Regions from separate parts of the Staphylococcus lugdunensis genome, predicted to be linked through region 2. Evidence: riboswitches for the same ligand, from Rfam matches in the RefSeq annotation. Region 2 holds a riboswitch; each other region holds the start of a gene.
The links. A riboswitch is a leader RNA that binds a small molecule or an ion and turns the genes downstream of it on or off. The one in region 2 is predicted to bind thiamine pyrophosphate.
Positions count from the first base shown of each region.

Region 1: it holds a riboswitch for thiamine pyrophosphate, as region 2 does, so the genes downstream of both, AL499_RS09075 (thiamine phosphate synthase) here and thiC (phosphomethylpyrimidine synthase ThiC) in region 2, are expected to answer to the same signal.
Region 3: it holds a riboswitch for thiamine pyrophosphate, as region 2 does, so the genes downstream of both, AL499_RS03310 (ECF transporter S component) here and thiC (phosphomethylpyrimidine synthase ThiC) in region 2, are expected to answer to the same signal.
Region 4: it holds a riboswitch for thiamine pyrophosphate, as region 2 does, so the genes downstream of both, AL499_RS08380 (3-oxoacyl-ACP reductase) here and thiC (phosphomethylpyrimidine synthase ThiC) in region 2, are expected to answer to the same signal.

Region 1 covers NZ_CP014022.1:1,955,246-1,960,636, reverse strand. Annotated here, with positions in the region: gene AL499_RS09090 (FUSC family protein) at 1-1,404, opposite strand, end outside; gene AL499_RS09085 (putative quinol monooxygenase) at 1,672-1,956, opposite strand; gene AL499_RS09080 (pyruvate MFS transporter) at 2,080-3,354, opposite strand; TPP riboswitch at 3,889-4,000, shown strand; gene AL499_RS09075 (thiamine phosphate synthase) at 4,063-4,653, shown strand; gene thiO (glycine oxidase ThiO) at 4,646-5,391, shown strand, end outside.
Region 2 covers NZ_CP014022.1:2,100,024-2,105,414, reverse strand. Annotated here, with positions in the region: gene AL499_RS12775 (DUF443 family protein) at 1-343, opposite strand, end outside; gene rarD (EamA family transporter RarD) at 573-1,478, opposite strand; gene thiC (phosphomethylpyrimidine synthase ThiC) at 1,977-3,713, opposite strand; TPP riboswitch at 4,025-4,126, opposite strand; gene AL499_RS09745 (oleate hydratase) at 4,432-5,391, opposite strand, start outside.
Region 3 covers NZ_CP014022.1:697,732-703,122, forward strand. Annotated here, with positions in the region: gene auxA (lipoteichoic acid stability factor AuxA) at 1-1,056, opposite strand, end outside; gene graF (glycopeptide resistance-associated protein GraF) at 1,202-1,336, shown strand; TPP riboswitch at 1,582-1,681, shown strand; gene AL499_RS03310 (ECF transporter S component) at 1,761-2,336, shown strand; gene AL499_RS03315 (ABC transporter ATP-binding protein) at 2,349-3,752, shown strand; gene AL499_RS03320 (energy-coupling factor transporter transmembrane component T family protein) at 3,745-4,554, shown strand; gene purD (phosphoribosylamine--glycine ligase) at 4,868-5,391, opposite strand, start outside.
Region 4 covers NZ_CP014022.1:1,782,337-1,787,727, reverse strand. Annotated here, with positions in the region: gene AL499_RS08385 (SdrD B-like domain-containing protein) at 1-2,694, opposite strand, end outside; TPP riboswitch at 3,190-3,292, shown strand; gene AL499_RS08380 (3-oxoacyl-ACP reductase) at 3,416-4,165, shown strand; gene AL499_RS08375 (LLM class flavin-dependent oxidoreductase) at 4,257-5,391, shown strand, end outside.

The DNA of each region.
Region 1 (5,391 bases), 140 kb from region 2:
AGTAATTCCGATAATAACATCCAATATGCGTGTATAGGCAATCTCCATCGATAAATTTCCTGAAGCTAAACCATTGAGTAAAATGACCTGCGTGGTAATAAAAATAACGGCAAAAGCATAATTTGCACCTACAAAAGCTTCGGTCATAGCTGCAGCTGCCCCCATTAAAATAACGGCAATCATCGTATGAGGATGGAAATAAAGAATACCGGATAATAACAAAGCCCCAAGAATTGTTCCAATGCCACGAGCGAATGCACGGTCAAACATTCGAACAGTTGTCATACCAAGCATGACTGTATGAGCTGAAATTACAATCCAATATGACTTTTGAATATTAAATGCTAATGCCACGAAGATAGCAACTGCCATAACAAGCGCATAAATACAAGTGTTTTTAAAAACAAATGAATCAAGTGTTAAATTCTGAATAATACGTTTACTGTATAGTGGTTGACGGACCTTGGCCTCATGTTCAAGTTGCGTGTCTTGAGCATGAACTAACGCATCTATTTTTAAAATATGCTGTTCTAAATTATCGAATGTATTATCAATATCGACAGTTTTTGACCATAATTGCTGCTTTTCTCCTTTGCTAGTAGCATTATGTACAATCATTTCAACCATTTGAATTAAGTCTTGTGGCAAAGGGCGCACTTGGTTCTCATGTAATTCAAGTAATTCTGAATAAATACCTTGTGCTGTAGTATGTAAGAGTAATAACTTTTGAAAACGCGCGCTATATTTATCATGACGATTAGCTGCTGATGTGATTAAAAGTTTATCTGAATTATTAAAAGTTGCTACCGCAGATTGTGTTGCTTGTTTAAACGCATCGGGATTATCATAGTGATGCATTAGGTGTTGAATCATTTGGAAGTCCGCTTTAATTGCTTGGTCTTCAGGCTTTTCTTTGGTAAGACATATCGTAATTAAGACAACAATTGTTGCTAGTAATCCCCCAACTAACATTGCTAAACCTCTCACCCAAAAACTAGCCGGATCGACAGGCAAGTTACTAGATAAGGCAAATGTTACGATAAAGAATGTTGATGATGGCCCAGCAATTTTTAAAGCATTAAACATATAATACGATATGACAGTAACAATAAGTAGTAAAAGCCCATACAATACAGGTTGTATAACAGTTAATGTGCCTAGCATCATACAGGTGGTAAAGGATAAAGAACAAACAATAACCGTTCTAATCATAGACTTTGCTGCACCTTTAAAAACATAAATATGAGATAATGTGCCTGTTGCCACCAGAATTCCAAGACTAAAGTAACCCATAAAGTAACCTATGAATGCTGGAATAATCATTAACAATCCTTGTCGTAAGCCTTTAAGATAATCTATTTTGTCTTTATTGATTTGGCTTAGCGATGTGAATAATGAAGTCACCTTTATCTCTCCTTTCTATCAATCATTTGAAACAATCCTCTATGTCACAATATTTTCTATTCTACCATTAACTATAGTGCTATGAGCAAGAGCTTTACACATCAAAAACCCCTCTTCCATGATTGGAAAAGAGGTTATTAAACGTGTAAACTTTACTGATGCTACTTATTGCACATGTGTTGTTAAAGCAATTTATTAAAACACACCACATTCATTTCAAATATACACTAGAATAATCCAAACATCATACTTACTAGCATATTATTCTCATTTGACTTCTGCAACATCAATCACAGGTTGCTCGCTCACGTACTTGCCAATATTATCACTAAATACTTTAAAATGTGCAGATTTATTATGTGCATCTACGGCTTGTTGATTGCGATAATTTTCAACAACTACAAATGAGTTAGGTTCTGTAACATCCTCATAGTGATGATAAAATAAATTACCAGGCTCTTGTTGTGTGGCATCTACCAAATCTTTCATTAGAGATAAATATGCCTCTCGATGTTCAGCTGCTACTTTTAATTTAGCGTTAATAATAATCATCACATTCACTCCTTTAAAGTTATACTTTTATTATAATCCTTCATGAATGAAATAAACAGCTGAAGACTTTTTATCTTCAACTGTTTATTTCAAATATAGTAGAGATTTCCTCTAGTAATAAGTTTATTTTAAAGTTTTACTTTCGTCTTTAAGCAATGGTTTGTCTGGTGCTACAAAGAACCAAAGTATTACTGCAATTACTGCTGGAATAATAAGCAATTGGAAAGTCATTGTCCATCCCAAAGAACTTACTAACGCACCTGCTAAGAATGGACTTACTAATGCACCGATATTGCCCCATAGGTTCATCCAACCTGATACAGTACCGGCAAAATTACGTCCAATATCATTAGCTGCTGCCCAACTCATTCCCATTGAAATACCCATACCACCAAGTCCTAATGATAACCAGAAAATAGTGACATATAGATTTTCCGTATGCACGGCAAAGAAAATGGCTACAGCAAAAACAATAAATCCTACAATCGCAATCACACCTCTAGATACAAAACGTGATTGACCTGTACTTAAAATTTTATCTGAGATTGCACCCGCTGATAAAATGAGGAAGAACATAATTAACCAAGGCAATGAACTAATTGCCATATCTTTAAAAGCAACATGATATTGTTCAGTTAAATATGTAGGCAACCAAATTAAGAATAATGTAATGATAAATTGCACTACAAAGTATTGTCCTGCAATGGCATAGAAACTAAAACGACGGAAGAATTGTCCCCAAGGTGCTACTGATTTTGATGTTTGCACAATATCACGATTTTCCATAATAAAACGTTTTTCTGCTTCATTTACCATTTTATGCTGTTCTGGTAAATCTTTAGCGATAATTCCCCAAAGAATCGCAATTAATATACCTGCAGCACCAAAAATATAGAACACTGCCTCCCAGTTAAATGCATTAACAATGGCTATCGTTACAATGGGTGCGAGCACAGGGCCAAAATAAGAACCTGCAAGCAATGCACTTGAAGCACGACCTTTTTCTGTTTTAGAGAACCATGTCGAGTTAAAAACTGCATTTGATGGATACATTGGTGCTTCCCCAACACCAAATAAAAATCTTACAAAGTAAAGCAAGCCATGGTGCTTAATCATACCTGTAAAAATAGTAAAAGCACTCCACCATAATAATGCTATCGTAATCATTTTTCTTGGCCCAAATTTTTCGGCTAACATTCCTGAAGGTACCTGCATTAATGCATAACCTAATGAGAAGAATGAAGCTAATAACCCAAATTGCTTTTTGTCCATTCCTAAATCTGCCATCATTTGTGGCGCGATATAAGAAATATTTGAACGGTCCATGTACGCAATGACACCAATAATAAAGAACGCGATTGCAAAGTACCAACGAACATTACTTCTTTTTTGAATCATAACTTTTGTTACTCCTTAAATTTTGTCGTTTCTTAAATTGCTGTTGAAGAAGTTTCAAAAAAGTCTGTCTAACGATGTTATATGACTCCCTTTTTAACACTGTCATCATAGGCTTTTTAAGTTATTTTTTTATCATATTAGCAGATTGCGGAAGCGGTTTCAATATTAAATTCACATTTTTGTCAATTTTTTTATATTTTTTGCATATTCTTAGCCGTCACATCGGAATAATTTGACTATTTTTATGTTAAATGCCCATAAAATCAGTACCTCAATGAATTTTAACTAATTATTTGAATTTAATTTCTATAAACTTTAATGCATAAAACCAACAAATATACATCGAATTATTTGCAATAATTTGAATTACCTATTAAAACAATTAATATTTGTTATTTTGCCTTTATTCATGCACATTTAAGCATATATCTTTTATCAAAAACGTATCTCTATAAATTAAAAACAGTATTAAAATTTGAATTCAGCCATATTCTTTTGTAGAATGTAGTTAAATTAAACGCTAATAATCATATAATCATCCACTGGAAGTGCCTTTTATCTTAAGGCTGAGAGTAAAGAAGAGACTTTATAATTCCTGGAACCTGATCCAGACAGTACTGGCGTAGGGAAGTGGCGAAGGATATAAAGTAACGATACTATACGCTATTCCCTACTTGGGTTTAGCGTTTTTTTAATTTAAATGAGGTGATGTTCATTTTCATTGCGATAACAGAATATAAATTTTTAGACAACAACGATTTGCAGCACTTTCTTACTATCGAGCAGGACATAGATTTTTTACTTTTTAGAACTTCTATGTCTCAGAAGGAATTACAGCACTTTATTCAACAGTTAATTTATCAGGGATTTCCAAAATCTAAGATGATGATACACAGTGATGTCAAGCTGTTAAATACATTGGGATTACAGAATATTCACTTCCGAGAAAATGATGCACAAGCATTTCAACTTAAGTCTAAATATCCTGACATACACGTATCTATGTCTACACATCATTTATCTTCGGTAATCCGGGCTTATGAAGCGGGACTTGACGCGGTCTTTTTTGGGCATATTTTTCCTACACCTTCAAAACCCAATTTACCGCCACGTTCTCAAGTTGAAATCGATTCGGTATTAGAAGTTCCCATCCCTGTATATGCAATTGGTGGTATAACAACGGATACTATCCGCAAACTATCCCCCAAATTTGCTGGAATATGTGCAATTTCTTTCTTTATGAAATCATCCGCTTCAGTTATTCATCAATTTCGAAAGGAGTGGCATCATCATGCATGATGTACTAATTATTGGTTCAGGTGTCATCGGCATGTCCATTGCACGTTCTTTAAGTGAAAGCCATTTGGATATTGCGATTGTTGATAGAGATGTTCCTGGCAAACATGCTTCTTATAAGGCAGGTGGAATGTTAGGCGCTCAAAATGAATTTACTTATGACAGCGCTCTATTTCGTCTCGCGCTTGAATCGCGAGCTATGTTTCCTGATTTAGCCGCAGACTTATTTCAAGAAACAGGTATCGACATTCAGTTTCAAAATTCTGGGTTAATTAAAGTAGCTAGCAGCAAAGATGATGTTAATCACTTAATGGCTCAGTATGAATTTTTAAATGCACATGATTCAAGTGTCACTAAATTAAGCGATAACGCTTTAAAGCAACTTTCACATGGCACAATCAATCCTAGTCCATTATCAATTTATATCCCAAAAGACGGACAAATTAATGCACATCATTACACACAAGCCTTATTAAAATCGATTTTAAAGCGTGATATTCATCGATACTATGAAACAGAAGTTACCAATATACGTAAAGATAATGGCTTTTATCAAGTTATGACAACAACCGGTACATTATATGCGCAAAAAGTGATTGTCGCAGGAGGTGCATGGTCATCAGAATTACTTGAACATTATCATTTGCCACGTAAAGTTATCGGGGTAAAAGGTGAAGTTATTTTAGTCGAACATAATGACTTGAAACTTACCGAAACCGTTTTTATGACAAATGGTTGCTA
Region 2 (5,391 bases):
TAAATATTAAAACCATCAATGCAATGATAATAAGCGGAGGATAATGTTTTAGAAAAAAATTGTCGACCACATTGGCTCTATAGTAAATGAACAATATCACGATGCCAATTAATGTTATCATCATATTTTTGACTTTTCTTTCCACCGATTGTTGTACTGTTGTTAAACTAAAGTATGCGTCGTCACTGATTTCCATTAAACGATGCGGGAGAAGGTAATTTAATAATGGAAAAATGTAAGTTAATTTATTTCGATTAAGATCAATGACATAGTGCTTTTCTCCATCATGAATAATTTTATATTTGCTATTATTTTTAATTGAATCGATGGTTACATGCTTCATAACGAATCTTTCCCTTTCCATTGAATTACGTTTGTATCATCAGTCTTGCAAGTATTTTAAACTTTTCAATTCATAGTCATTTCATATTATATAATAATTTCCCTAATATTTATCATATAAATTGATTTTTTTGTAAAATTTTAAGCTTTTCATGCATAGCTCACATTAAAAAACCAAATGAACACCGTCTTATGTATACATAGACGATAGTCATTTGGCTTCTCCATATTTATTCTGGTCGAACGTTGCGCTTCATTTTCACGTATTGAGAAATACTGTATAATGCAATGCCAATCCAGATAAAGATAAATGTAATAAATTGATGAATATCAAATGGTTCTTTGAAGACAAAGATGCCCAGTAAGAAAATAATAGTTGGGCTAACATACTGAATAAATCCTGTTAACGATAATGGTATGCGACGCGCACCTGCTGAGAACAAGATTAATGGCACTGCTGTTACCGCACCTGAGAATAGCAACCAGAATGATGCCATATTGATACCTACTGAAGTATGGTGTATTTGCCATAAGTAAATGATATAAATGAGTCCTGCTGGTGCTGTCACAATACATTCAATGGCAATACCCGTCATAGCATCTACACGAACTAATTTTTTCAATAAGCCGTAAATGCCAAATGAGAAAGCCAACATGAGTGAAATCATTGGAAATTCCCCTACTCGAATGGTCATATAAAGCACACCAATTGCGGCAAATACAATGGCTAATGACTCAAATTTATTAAACCTTTCTTTTAGAAAAATAAATGCCAATAAAATACTTACGAGTGGGTTGATATAATAACCTAAACTGGTTTGTAGCACATGTCCATTTGACACAGCCCAAATAAATGTCCCCCAATTAAGCGTAATAACATAACCAGCGACAATAATGGCAATAAGCTGTATCGGTGTCGCAAATAAGTGTGTTAAATCACGTTTAAATGAAGTACTTTGTTTGAGTATGTAAATCATGATAATCATAAAGATCATTGATAAGATAATTCGATACGCTAGAATTTCAAAAGCGCTGATATTGCCAATGAGCCTCCAATAAATAGGTAAAATTCCCCATAATAAATGCGCACCTAACGCAAACAGTACGCCTTTTTTAAATTCAATATTGGAATTCATAACTAAACCTCCTAACACAATTCCCCTGGAAATAAGTCTCAATAATATTATGTTATCAATAGTTATGACATTTTAGTATACTTCCTGCTCAAAAAATTAAAATTTGTCATACTATGCAACTATGATTAGGTCATGTCATCTTTATACTGACATTAAAATCGCATGGTCAATCAATGACATATAAATATTCAATATTTTAGCAAGACACTAGATAGAACAAGCCCCGGGGCCCCAACAAAAAGGCTTTCCAAAAGAAAGCCAACGGACAACGCAATTTGGGGTGGCCTCAACAAAAAGAATTTCAATAAGAAATTCCACAAGCAAAGAAAAATTGGCTAAACCAGTTTTTTCTAGCAACGTAAACCGACCCTTAAGCAAGCGAACCAATCATCATAAGCATTGAATTATAAAGAAAGCACAAAGACGATTTTTAATGTCAAATCATCTTTGTGCTATTATTTTGATATTTATGTTCCAGCCTATAATAAATCATGTATCCTAATGATAAATTTTATTGCCGGCTGCTTGGAATTCTTTCGCTTTTTCTTTCATACCTGCTAGCTGTTCTTTGTATGAATCACGAATATCATGTGATAATTTCATTGAACAGAATTTAGGACCACACATACTACAGAAGTGTGCAATTTTCGCAGATTCTGATGGCAACGTTTCATCATGGAATTCTCTTGCGCGATCTGGATCTAATGACAAATTGAATTGGTCTATCCAACGAAATTCGAATCGCGCTTTACTAATTGCATCATCACGCACAGTAGCACCTGGTAACCCTTTTGCTAAATCTGCGGCATGGGCTGCTATTTTATAAGTAACTACGCCGTCTCTCACATCATCTTTATTTGGTAAGCCAAGATGCTCTTTCGGTGTAACGTAACATAACATTGCTGTGCCATGACTTGCGATTTGAGCCGCACCAATTGCCGATGTAATATGGTCATACGCTGGCGCGATATCTGTAACTAATGGTCCTAATGTGTAGAACGGTGCTTCCTTACAATAGAAATCTGCTAAGTCTTGGTTCTCTTTAATCTTATGCATTGGAATATGTCCGGGACCTTCAATCATAACTTGAACATCATGTTTCCATGCAATTTCAGTTAGCTCTCCTAATGTTTTTAACTCTGAAATTTGACTTTCATCATTGGCATCATAAATGGAACCTGGGCGCAAACCATCTCCGAGTGAAATTGCCACATCATATTTATTTAAAATTTTACAAATATCTTCAAAATGCGTGTATAAGAAGCTTTCTTCGTGATGTGCCAGACACCATTGTGCAATGATTGAACCGCCGCGTGAGACAATGCCGGTTAAGCGATCGACAGTTAACGGAATATAGTGTAATAGCAAGCCAGCATGAATGGTAAAGTAATCAACACCTTGCTCCGCTTGTTCAATAAGTGTATCGCGATATACTTCCCAAGTTAAATCTTCCGCCACGCCATTCACTTTTTCTAGAGCTTGATAAATGGGTACAGTCCCAACCGGAACTGGTGAATTACGAATCAAATATTCCCGTGTTGAGTGTATATTTTTACCGGTTGATAAATCCATCATCGTATCTGTCCCCCAATGAATTGCCCAAACGAGCTTTTCAATTTCTGCTTCTATCGATGATGACACGACCGAATTACCGATATTGGCATTGACTTTAACGGCAAAGTTTTTCCCGATAATCATCGGTTCTGATTCTGGATGATTAACATTATTAGGAATAATTGCACGTCCTCTAGCGATTTCATCTCTGACAAATTCGGGTTCTACCTGTTCACGAACCGCAACAAATTTCATTTCTTTCGTGATGATGCCTTGTTTCGCATAATGCATTTGTGTCACATTTCCACCTTGTTTGGCACGCTTCGGTTGATATTGAAAAGGATGTGCCACATAATTTTTATGGCCTTCCTTTTTAAAACCGTTATCGATGGATTGTATTTTTCGTCCTTCATAGCTTTCAACATCTTGTCGTGCATCAATCCATGACTTTCTAAGCTGAGGAATACCGCTGTCAATGTTCACATCATAGTTATCGTCATGATAAGGTCCAGCAGTGTCATAGACGGTAATAGGATCGTTGTGAAATGCATCGTTCTCTAATTGCGTATCCGATAATTCAATTTGACGAAATGGCACTGCAATATCGTCATCGCTTCCCTTTTTAAAAATACGTTTGCTTGCCGGAAAATTCTTTTTAAAACGAATCATTTCTTGTTTCATATAAACAGCCTCCTAGATGCTAGACGTGTTTAATATTACTTTGAGAGAAATCCACATAAAAAAGCATTCAGCCTAATACTGAATGCATAAGAAAATAAGCGAATTTATACAAAAAACATATATGTATCAGATAATAGCCAATATCTTTAAAATATTGGTATTTTAACTTGAGTTAACGATATGCCCTATATCTATAACTAACTCTCGTGTTTACTGTACAATCTGTTCTGGCAAAAAGTAAGCAACAGACTACGAGTGAAACACATGCTTAAATAAACTGATAAACATGATGATGTTCTAATTCTTTAGTATAAATGGCTCACTTGCTTCCCTACGCTAGTATTATCTAGATCAGGTTAAAAGGGTTGGAGAAATTCTCCTTTCAGCAAATCAAAGCACCCCTAGCAGATGATATTATGTTGCAGGTATAATTATACCAAACGTGTCATTTTCCTTCAAACCGCTATAAAATAGCACATTTATCTTAGATTATTATGTTGATAGTGATTCTATGGTCATCAATGTCGTCGTATCCCTCAGTCTATCAATGTGATGATTTTTATTATCTATTGTTTGAAAGCATTCGTATCATTGCCTTGATAACTATTTAGATAGACAATTTGTAATCATCAGAAATCAATTCATTCTAAATAAAAAGAAGCCCCACTTCTACTTTGCTAAGCGGGGGTTCTTTTTCAAAATGAAACATCTCTTGCACCTATAGCAACTTATGTTGTTTCAATAATTGCTCTATATACGTGCCTTTTATTTTTTTCAAGAAAGCATTAAGGGCAACTTGTTTTAGTTTCTTTTGCTCGACCAGTTCAACCAAGCCTTTACCATCATTGAGTTCGTACATCGCGTCCATTAAGACACGCAAATCAAATTCTGTCGCAACAACTTCTGGGACACCTCGATCTATGTTCAACAATTGATATACGGCTTCCATGGCAGTTCTTACTGAATATTCTGTAGTAAAGACCGTATCTCTCTCTGTTTCTGCAAAATTACCAATAAATGCTAAATTGCGTGATTGATGTGGCACAACAAGTGGTCTATCACCTATGGCTCTTGGCATAAAATATGAGCAAATATAAGGCATATAAACTGGTATGCTATTACATTGGTTTTGAGCAAGATCTTTAATTTGATTAGTAGGCACACCCATATGATATAACCATTCTTGGCAAATTTCGTTACCACTACATTCCACAATCGGCTTGTTGATATAATCCCCTTTGACATTAGAATAGAGTGCATAAATCCATACACTCACCTCATCTTTAGGTTGTGCTTTAAATTGTTGTTGGCGATTAACAGTAAAACTCATTTGCCATGCCGAATCATTAACCGTAATAATACCTCCAGTTACCGTCTTGCCGGCAAGGGGATCCCTCTTACATATGCTTTCGATAGTATCAATGATTATCTTATTATTTGTCGTTGCAGTTGCTGACACAAACCAACTTTTTTCAGGTAAATCTTGATAAAACTTTTCTGGGTGACCAAACTCAGGGCTTTGTTTAGCAAGATTACGCCATAAGTTCCAACTACCTCCTGTGACTTTCGTAGGAGGTGCTGGGATTTCATTATCTCCATAAGTTGAGCTTTCAGTAATACTACCATTTGTCACAAAGACGAGGTCATTCGGCGTTAATAGCATTGTCTCCTCTTTGCC
Region 3 (5,391 bases), 1.2 Mb from region 2:
AAGCAATGTAACCCATTCAATGACATACTGTGTTTGAGATATTTTCCACTCACCAGAAACAAAAAGCGAATTTCTATTGTTAAATTCAATAAAGGTAAATAAGAAAATAATAATACCACAAAAGATTTCTACAAATACTGGCTTTACCCATTTTGGCTTACGCATCCAATTTGGAATATCATCTTCTTCAATATTAATGATATTTTTAACTTTGTTTTTGAATTTGTCTCTTTTCGTTCTAATTTTATCTAAATCGACACTTCTTCTAGTCTTACGTGCATATTCTGTTGTCTTATCTTGAAGTTGCTTTAAGTGAACTTTCGTTTGATTTGAAACATTGCCTTTTGATGTTCTAGATAAATCATATTCTTCACCTAACTCTTCTTTTGTTAATGGTAGCGCACGTCTTAAGAATAAAAAGTTCCAAATAGACATTTGCCCTAACAACCACATAATAATGAAGAAAGTATTTACACTTAAAATATCAATAGGTGCAATTTCATTAGCATCTACTTTGCCGTATAAAGAAATTTGTGTAATAAGGTAACTAATACCATATGACAATATAATCCACAAATAATGATTCTTTCTATTGTTTGGATTTAATTCATCTTTATATACAATATAACCAATATGAATGACAAATGGGAAAATAAAAATAATTGCCCAGAAACCATAAACTTGCGTCATTAATAAAATCGTAATGATAAAGAAAACGATTCCGAATATTAAATAAAAAATTGAAATATCATAATCATACTTCGTTGTTCTAAATAATGTGTAGCCAATAAAGATGACTAAGACACCAAAAAGGATAATGATTATAGCACTTATAATAGGAAAAGCGCCTATAAACCTACTCATCACTCTAATAATTTCACTAAAAAATGCATTCAGGAAGTCCCATACCGAAAAAATCTTTAAATCAACTTTTTCCTTTTGATTAAGCTCTTTAATTAAAGGCAAGTTAATCAAAACAATGAGACCTGTGAAAAGTGAAACGAAACCGATGATATAACTGAAAATAATCTCGGTGTGTTTCTTAAGAAAAGACATACTGTTCACCTCAAAAGTTATTATATATGAAGAAGCCCGACTTGTCTTTAATATTTCATTAAATACGACTATAGACTTAGCAAAAGTTTAACAATAAATGGTCAGGGTATACAACAAATATAATCACTATTAAGGAGTGTTATTTATGTCAAATGAAGAATTAAATAAAAAATCCGCAGAAAAAGCTAAAGAAGCTGAAGAAAAGCTTAAAAAGGAAAAAGAAAGTACAGAAGATAGCATAGAACAAACTAAAAAAGATGTTCAAGACACATTAGACTAAACGTAATATAATTTATTTCGCAGTGCACACTGCTTCTTATATTAAATATGTAAGTTAAATCTATGGGAGCGGAACAGAATTCATAATAACTTCTGTCTCGCTCCCAAATTTTCATTGTTAATCATTAATGATAGATGTGAAAGTGTATGTAAGATGCTTTTTTATTTCTTAACCACTTTTATTATAATTTATTAAAATTGCCTTGACATCAAGTACCAAAAAGCATACATTTAAATTAAATTACATAAACGCACTAGGGGTGTTTAAACTGAGATGAAGCCTTGCTTCAAACCCTTCGAACCTGATCTAGCTTGTACTAGCGTAGGAAAGTGACGATAAATTGCAATGCTTATCGTTTAAGCATTTATTTTTTAACGCACATCTTTCTACGTGAAGGTTGTGCGTTTTTTAGGAGGCAATTTTTATGTCAAAAGGTTTAAAATTATCTGAAATACTAGTTACAGTGTTAATCGCTGTTATTTTTGCCATCATTTATAACTTGTGGTGGTTTCCATATGAATTTGCAAAAGTTGCTGGTTTACACCTTGAACAACTGACTTATGGTGTATGGTTTATGGCCGCAATCGTGGCATACTTAATCATACCTAAACCAGGAATTGCAATCATCGCTGAATTTGCAGCTGGTGCTGGGGAAACAATTGTTATGGGTAAATTTGATATTCCTACTATTATTTATGCCATACTGCAAGGTGTTGCATGTGAAATTATTTTTGCTATCTTTAAATATCAATCTCGTAGCGCTGTAGTAGCTATGTTAGCCGGGTTACTTACTGCACTTATTTCATTCCCAGTTGATTACTTTTATGGCTATTTAAATGAAGTTGCTGGTTGGAACTTACTTCTATTTATCGTTTTCCGCGCCATTAGTGGTATCATCCTTGCTGGTTTATTATCTTACATCGTCGTCAAAGCGCTGGATCAAACCGGTGTTACAAAATTATTCCGCCCAGCATCTAAACAAGATTATGACAACCTATAAGGGGACATTGACGTGTTAAAAGTTACAAATTTACGTTTGAAATATCCAAACGGAGAACGCAAAATTTTTGATCACCTTAATATTGAAATTAAAGACAAAGAAAAAGTGCTTTTACTAGGTCCATCTGGATCTGGTAAAAGCACCTTGCTTAATGTATTAAGTGGTATCGTACCCAATTTGATTGATTTGCCAATGAAATATGATGAGCTTGAAATCGACCCTCATAGTGGTGTGATTTTTCAAGACCCTGATACACAATTTTGTATGCCTAAAGTTTATGAAGAACTAGCGTTTGTTTTAGAAAATAAGCAAGTACCGCAACATGAGATGAATGCTCAAATTGAAGCTGCTTTGAACTCTGTAGACTTGAAAGTAACAGATCAAACATTTGTCAATCACTTAAGTGGCGGTATGAAACAAAAGCTTGCGATCGTAGAAACAATCCTTCAAGATGCAAGTACACTATTTTTAGACGAACCAACTGCGATGCTCGATGTCGAAGCAACTGCAGAACTATGGAATAAACTTATTGAACTATGGGCAGATCAAACTGTACTTATTGTCGAACATAAAGTTGAACATATTTGGAATCATGTCGATAGAGTAATACTTATGGATTATGAGGGACATATTATTGCAGATAACACTCCGGACTATGTATTAACACATTGTGAGGATTTATTAACTGAATTTGGCGTGTGGCATCCAAAAGCCTGGGAACATGCACCAACTCGACAACTGATATCAACTGAAAAATCTGAGCCACGCTTTAATTACAAAAATGGAGAAATTATTCGAGGAAAGAAAACATTAATTCAAATCCCTGAAATATCTATTGGTACAGGCGAATGGATAACGATAACTGGGAAAAACGGCACAGGTAAAACCTCATTAATAGAATCGATTCTTCAATTAATAAAATATAAAGGCCAAATGTATTATAATGGCACAGTCATTAGTAAGATTAAACAAGCAGCCCAACATATGTATCTGGTATACCAAAATCCTGAATTACAATTTATTACCAATTCTGTTTATGATGAGATACATATTCATTATAATCACCAAGATCCACAAGTTGCAGATGATAGAACAAATGAACTACTTACATTGTTACATTTAGACGCTGTCAAACAGCAACACCCTTTCGAACTTTCCATGGGCCAAAAACGACGTTTAAGTGTAGCAACTGCATTAAGTTCTAAAGCGGATATCATTTTATTAGATGAGCCGACATTTGGATTGGATAGTCATAATACTTTCCAACTAATTGAACGCTTCCAGCAACGCGTGAAGCGTGGGCAAACGATCGTTATGGTTACACATGACCCAGAAATCATCAAACGTTATCCTACACGTCGTTTACATGTGGAAAATGGACAACTTCTTGAAATGGCAGGTGTTACACATGTTTGAACGATGGAAAAAACGCTATACCTTCATGGATGATGTGAATATTATCACTAAATTACTTTTAGGTATTACCCTGTTTTTCTTTGTTATTTTTATTCACAATTTTGATTACATGCTTTATATTTCAGCATTAATGTTCATCTTTTTAATGCTTTTTAATGGTACTGAGTTGAAAATTACACTTGCTTTCTTATTTGCTACAATCTTATTTGCACTCACGTCATCATTATTTATGATTTTATATGGCAATGGCGAACATTTTATTTTTAAACTAGGAATTATTCAAATAAGTACAGAAAGTATTGTCAGAGGACTTCATATTTCATTGCGTACTATTACAGTTTCAATGTTTGGTATTCTTATTGCACTAACCTCTCAAATCGTCATGATTTTTTACAGTTTAATGCAACATTTAAAAATAAAACCGAAAATCGCTTATGCGTTTATGGCAGCTATTCGTATGGTACCTCTGATTATCTCATCACTTATTCAATTACGCCGTTCGTTAAAGATGCGTTATCAAATGATAGATAAGTCGAACTATAAAGGTTTAAAGCGCTTTAAGCATTTATTAATTCCGATACTCAGTCAAAACATCCGTCGTGCCCATCAACTTTCAGTAGCTATGGAAACGAAAGGATTTAAAGATGGTCCCAGAACATATTACTACAATGCACCATTTTCCTATAAGGATGTCTTATTAGTGCTTTGTTTTGTAGGTATTATCCTATTATCATTTTATTTATCAGCACACTTCCCTATTACAGGCATTCAAGATGCTCGCGTATCCGGGAAGCTTAGCTAAATATTGTTTGAGCGCTGGGACACAAATCCCAAAATAATAGCACAAAGATGGTTTGACATAAATCATCTTTGTGCTTCTTTATATTCAAAACGCCATATTATACGATTTCGCATTCCTAGAGTGCTGTCTCAAACTGTTTATTTTATGAGGGAGCGGAACAGCACTCATTATGAATTCTAGTCCTGCCTCGGCAAGGTTGACTAGGATTGAAACAAGCTTGGTATCAGCGTATTTTCAGTCAACTCTTGACAAAATATATAGTTCATAGCCTAAAACATAATGATGTCCCAAACTGAATTCACATTATTAATCATTAATTTTCTTTAGCAATTGCTTTATTACCGATATCACGTCGGTAAAATAGATTGTCACTTTTTATGTGCTTGACCTTTTGGTATGCTTCATGTTGTGCCTGCTGTATTGTCTGACCTTCACCAATGGCTAAAATGACACGTCCGCCTGATGTTACGAAATCCGCTTCGTCCTTTGTTAAACCACTTACAAAATAAGAATTATCTAAAGTAAATCCAGAAACTTTATGCCCTTTAACATAAGTACCAGGGTAACCTTGTGAAGCCAACATTACTCCAACAACGAAACCTGGTTTCCATTGAAAATGAATCGGTTCCTTATTTGCTAAAGCGATAATTTGCGCCATTAAATCACTTTCTAAATGTGCAAGTAATACTTGTGCTTCAGGATCACCAAAACGCGCATTAAATTCAATCACTTTTGGACCTTCAGAAGTTAGTATTGCACCAATATAGAGTAAACCAAAGTAATGATAGCCTTCCAGTTTCATTGCTTTGGCTATAGGTTGCGCAATATCTTTGTTGG
Region 4 (5,391 bases), 320 kb from region 2:
AAAATAATAGCCGTCTATTTGCAGTAATTTTGAAGCATCTTTCCCAGTCAAATCTGGATGATAGCCTAATTGTTTATAATATACACGATCACGACCATCTTTACCTTGTTGTGCAAGTTGGATTGTATTCTTAGGTAACTTAGTGTTAACACGAACAGTATTTTCATAACTTTTATCTTCTACTGTAATTTCATAGTCATCTAATTTAGGTGCATCCGGCTTGTATAAACCTAAATCATTAGAATAATCATTTTCAGTTAATTTAATTGGTACTTCATCTCCATTAGAATCTTTAGTTACATCTGTACCTACTTTTGATGGTGATAATATATAACCATCAGGTGTAATAAATTGAACTGTATAGTTACCAGATTCTAATTCGTAAAAGCCATATTTGCCATTTTTGTCGGTTACAGTAGTTGCAATTGTACGTCCCTGTTCATTTTTCAATAATACAGTTACGCCGGCAAGTCCTTTTTCTCCGTCATCTTGAATGCCGTTTTTATTCGTATCATTCCAAACGAAGTCTCCGATGTTATAAACAGATTTATAAAATCCGGCATCAACTGTCATGTTGTCATCATCTTGAATTGTAGCTTTAGCAACATATTTTCCATTGACTAATTGTGCATCTGAGTCGACTGCATCATTGTTACTTTGATCTGCTTTGGTTAACGAATATCCTCCATTAGGAGTTGAATATTCTAAAGTGTACTCTCCATTTTTTAAATTTTTAAACTTATAGTTGCCGTTCTCATCCGTTGTCACTCTGTCAATTTCATTTCCGTTAGCATCTTTTAAAGTAACATAAACGTTAGGTATGCCTTCTTCTCCTATATCTTGAATGCCATTTCGATTTTTATCATTCCAGACAGTGTCGCCAAGTGAATATTTACCTATTTGTTGACCACTACCAGTTGAATTGTCTCCAGCAGCACCTTGTGTAGTACTTGCTGCCCAAATTGTTGGATTATTTTTATCATCGTTAGTTATTGAAAACGTTGAACTTAAGTTACCATTGTCAGTTGTAGGTTCTACTTTTTCAGCAATAATATAACGTGTTTTACCGTCTAAATTTCCTAATGAAACATTTACAGTTGAGCGATTATTATCATATGTAATTGTTTTTGATGATGTAACATCTGTTACTTTACTTGAAGTTAAATCGGGTGCAAAACTGTTGACCATTGCTGAAGGATCATTCACTTTATAAACTTTTATTGCATCTGTGCCATCTATGAGTTTTCCATTCATTGTTGTACTATGATATTTCACATTTTTATATGTTTTGCCTGGCTCATTAATATAAATGATTCGATACTGTTGGTTTGTTTTTGGATCTCTGTAAAGCGTTGATGCATTTAAAGGGTTATTCTTATTATCACCATAATCAACAATAATATTTTTATTGAAAGAAACATTTCCAATTTTTACGTCCATATTATATGATCCTTTATCATTGATGGCATTCTCTCGTTTAGCAGTTGCAGCTATTTTAAAAGATCCTTGAATATTATCATATTGGTCAACGTAATTTGTAAACGTGTAGGTTGTTTTATTCGTGTTACTATCATATTTACCTTTAGCTATAATTGCACCATTTGCATCTCTTAATTCTGTGTCCGATGATGGTAACGAAAATCCTCCAGGTCTAATATATTGTCCATAGCCTATCGTAAATGTATCTCCACTTTTAACGCTATTGTCAACGGTATAATCTGCTTTTAAAGATAAAATATCTCCAGAAGTCACCCATAATTCACGTTGACCACTAGCATTTGTATGTGCAGTTCTACCTTCCACTGCTATATCTATATTTGAAAATTTAATTTTGTCACTCACATCTTTACCTGTTGGTGTAGCTGCTGCTAATGCTCTTACTCTATAATTACTACTCAATGCACGCGTTGTTGGAGATGTTGAAGCAGCTGCAGTTACAGGAGTTGCAGGAGTTCTAACACCATAGTCAGGGTTTGTAATGTCTGCTTTTAAGGTTTCTGCCACAATTGTATTATCTAAATCTCGTTTAGAACGTGGCTTAAAAGCTTTCTTAGTAACTAGTGAAGCTTTAACTTGTTCTTTCGTTTGATGGTTCACGCCAATTTGGCTCAATTTTTTATCAGCATATTGTACATGTGTCTCATTCGTATTGGTGGATACAGCTTGGTTTGTAGCTGATGCATTTTGAGCAGCTGTTACTAACTTTTCTGAACTTTCTTGTTGTTGAATTGTCGATTTATGATTTTGATGTTGTCTAGCTTCTTTTTCTGTTGATTTGTTAGCAGTATCTTTATGCGAGACATTGTTTTGATTTGATGTTTGTAAATCTTTTGCATGCAGTGATTGATTTTCTGTTATCTGCTGGTTTGTTGAAGATGGATTTTCAGTGTGATCTATCGTTGTTTTATCTTGAGTGCTTGGTGACGTGGCGTTAGTTTGAGAAGAAACATTATTATTTGTTGTTTGTTCTGTGGTTACTGTTGTATCAGCTTGAGAACTTTCTTGTTTATCGCTATGGTTTTGAGATATGGATTGTTGTTTTTCAGCTGCCTCAGCTTCATGATGCCCTAAGAAAAGTGTGGCACCTACTAATATTGAAGCTGTACCTACTGTAAATTTTCTGATTGAATATTTGTTTAGTTTGTTTGGGATAAAATCCATGCGTTGTGACGAGTTTCTCTTTCTGTTAGTCATTCACTGACCTCCTATAGTTGGTTAAAATAGTTGTCATTGCATATCAAACTCTATTTTATTTCCTAGATGTATATGAGAATTTTGATATATAGTACAAAATAATTATAATAATACATTTTAATCTATATAATTAGAGTAATAATACAATGATATATGAATTATAACAGATTTATCACTATTTAATATTACGCATTTTAATTATATTAAATGTTTTTTAATCATAATTTCGCTTAAATATTCATTTCAAGTACAAAATGTATATTAATAGAAAGTTTATAGTTACATTATTTATCTTCTAATATAAATTTTTTATATTCTAAGAAGAGATTATTCCTCTATTTTCTCGTTACAACTTAAAAAGCCTCAACAATTAGTCATAAAATCCTACTTGCTGAAACTAATATTGTTCTTCTTTCCTTAAATGTTTACGTGATTACTAAATTAATGTATCTTGACAATGTGAATGAAAAGTTTTAAATTGAAATTAAAGTTAAATATATGCACTAGGGGTGTTTTTATAACTGAGAATAGGCGTGGCCTTAAACCCTTTGAACCTGATCTAGTTGATACTAGCGTAGGAAAGTGTGTGGAACCTAATATTAATATGTCTAATGGCCTCTTTTATTTTGAGTCCGTTATTTATGATAGTTTTACGTTGCGCAACTTTCCTAGTGAAGGTTGCGTATTTTTTTCTTTAATATTCTTTATAAGGAGGTTCACAATGGCAAAAACTGTATTAGTAACTGGAGCTAGTCGTGGCCTTGGTTCTGTTATAGCACGCACTCTAGTCGCTAAAGGATTTCAAGTTGTGATTAATTATAATCAAAGTCAAACAGCGGCCGAACAGTTAATGCAAGAGCTAGGAGCTCAAACTATTGCATTACAAGCAGATGTTCGTAATCGTGAGCAAGTGAATGCGATGGTAGCTAGTGCAATCGATCATTTTGGACATATCGATGCTGTTGTTAACAATGCATTAGTTAACTTTAAATTCGATCCTGACGCACAAAAATCCTTCAAAGATTTATCTTGGGACGATTATCAAGCACAACTAGATGGAACCTTGAAAGCAAGTTTTAATGTTATTCAAAGTGTACTACCTCAATTTATTGAGCATAAACAAGGTTCTGTAGTAAATATCGGTACAAATTTATATCAAAACCCAGTTGTTCCTTATCATGAATATACAACTGCAAAAGCGAGTATTATCGGTTTTACTAGAAATATTGCTGCTGAACTTGGTCAATATGGTATCACTGCTAATGTCGTCTCAGGGGGCTTACTTAAAACAACAGATGCCAGTGCAGTTACGACACCGGAAGTATTTGATTTAATTGCAAGTACAACACCGTTACATCAAGTTACAAGCCCGCAAGATGTTGCCAACATGGTTGTCTATCTATGTTCAGATGAAGCTAAACAAATTACAGGACAAAATATAACTGTAGATGGTGGCTTAACAATGAATTGATTGTCCATTTGAACGCCATTATTAATTTTAAGAGTTGGACACTTCTAACCCAATAATCGTTATAAATGTAGCTGTATTGGAGTGTATATATATGTATCAACAGCAACAACGTCAAATGCATATTGGCGTCTTAGTTTATGGTTGCGGTCATCATCAAGCAGCTTGGCAAATGCCTGATTCTGCAGTTGAACGGCTTGGTGATGTTTCATACTACCAAGAGTTAGCACAACTTGCTGAACGAGGTTGTTTAGATATTGTCTTTTTCGCAGACAATCAATCCTTTAATGCCAATGACTCAAGTGCAATGCCTGCCTTTTGGTTTGATCCACTCATAAATTTAACAGCCATATCACAAGTAACTCAGTACGTCGGTCTGGTCCCAACTATTTCGAGTACATTTTCGGATCCTTATACTGTTGCCAGACAATTGCTTAGTCTTGACCATATGACAGGTGGACGGGTTGGTTGGAATTTAGTAACATCGATGACTGATATAGAAGCACAAAATCATAGTATGACAGAGTTACCTAATCATGAAGCTCGCTACGCTCGTGCACAAGAATTTGCTGCAGTCATGCAACACTTGTTTACAAACTGGAAAGCAACAGATATTGTTGCCGATAAAGAGCGTGGTGTTCTCATGAATGCGTCTCAAATTAAACCGATAGAATTTAATGGTAACTATTTTCAAGTGAGAGGCCCAATCTCTACACCTCAGAGTCCACAGGGGCGACCGGTTAATATGCAAGCTGGTGCTTCTAAACAAGGCATCGCACTTGCCGCAAGATATGCGGATGCTGTGTATGCAGTATCATGGAATTTAACTCAAGCCAAAAGGTATCGTGAGCGATTAAAGCAGGCATTATCACAAACGGCTGAACCACAACGTCATATTAAAGTATTTCCTGGTTTAGTTACTTATGTAGGACAAACAAAGGAAGAAGCTTTAGCGAAGAAAAAACGTTTAGATGCACAACTTCCTGTGAAAACAGCGTTAAAACAACTTAGTTTTTTCATTCAACAAGATTGTCAGGATTGGAACTTAGATGGTCCGGTTCCAGAGTTACCTCCAATTGAGACTTTTGAGGGTCCAACTGGTCGTTATGAAACAGTACTTGAAATCATTAAAGATAAACAACCTACTGTTCGAGAACTGTTGGGTTATCTCAATGCAGGTGGTGGACATCTTACATTAATCGGTACACCGAAAGAAATTGTAGATGAGA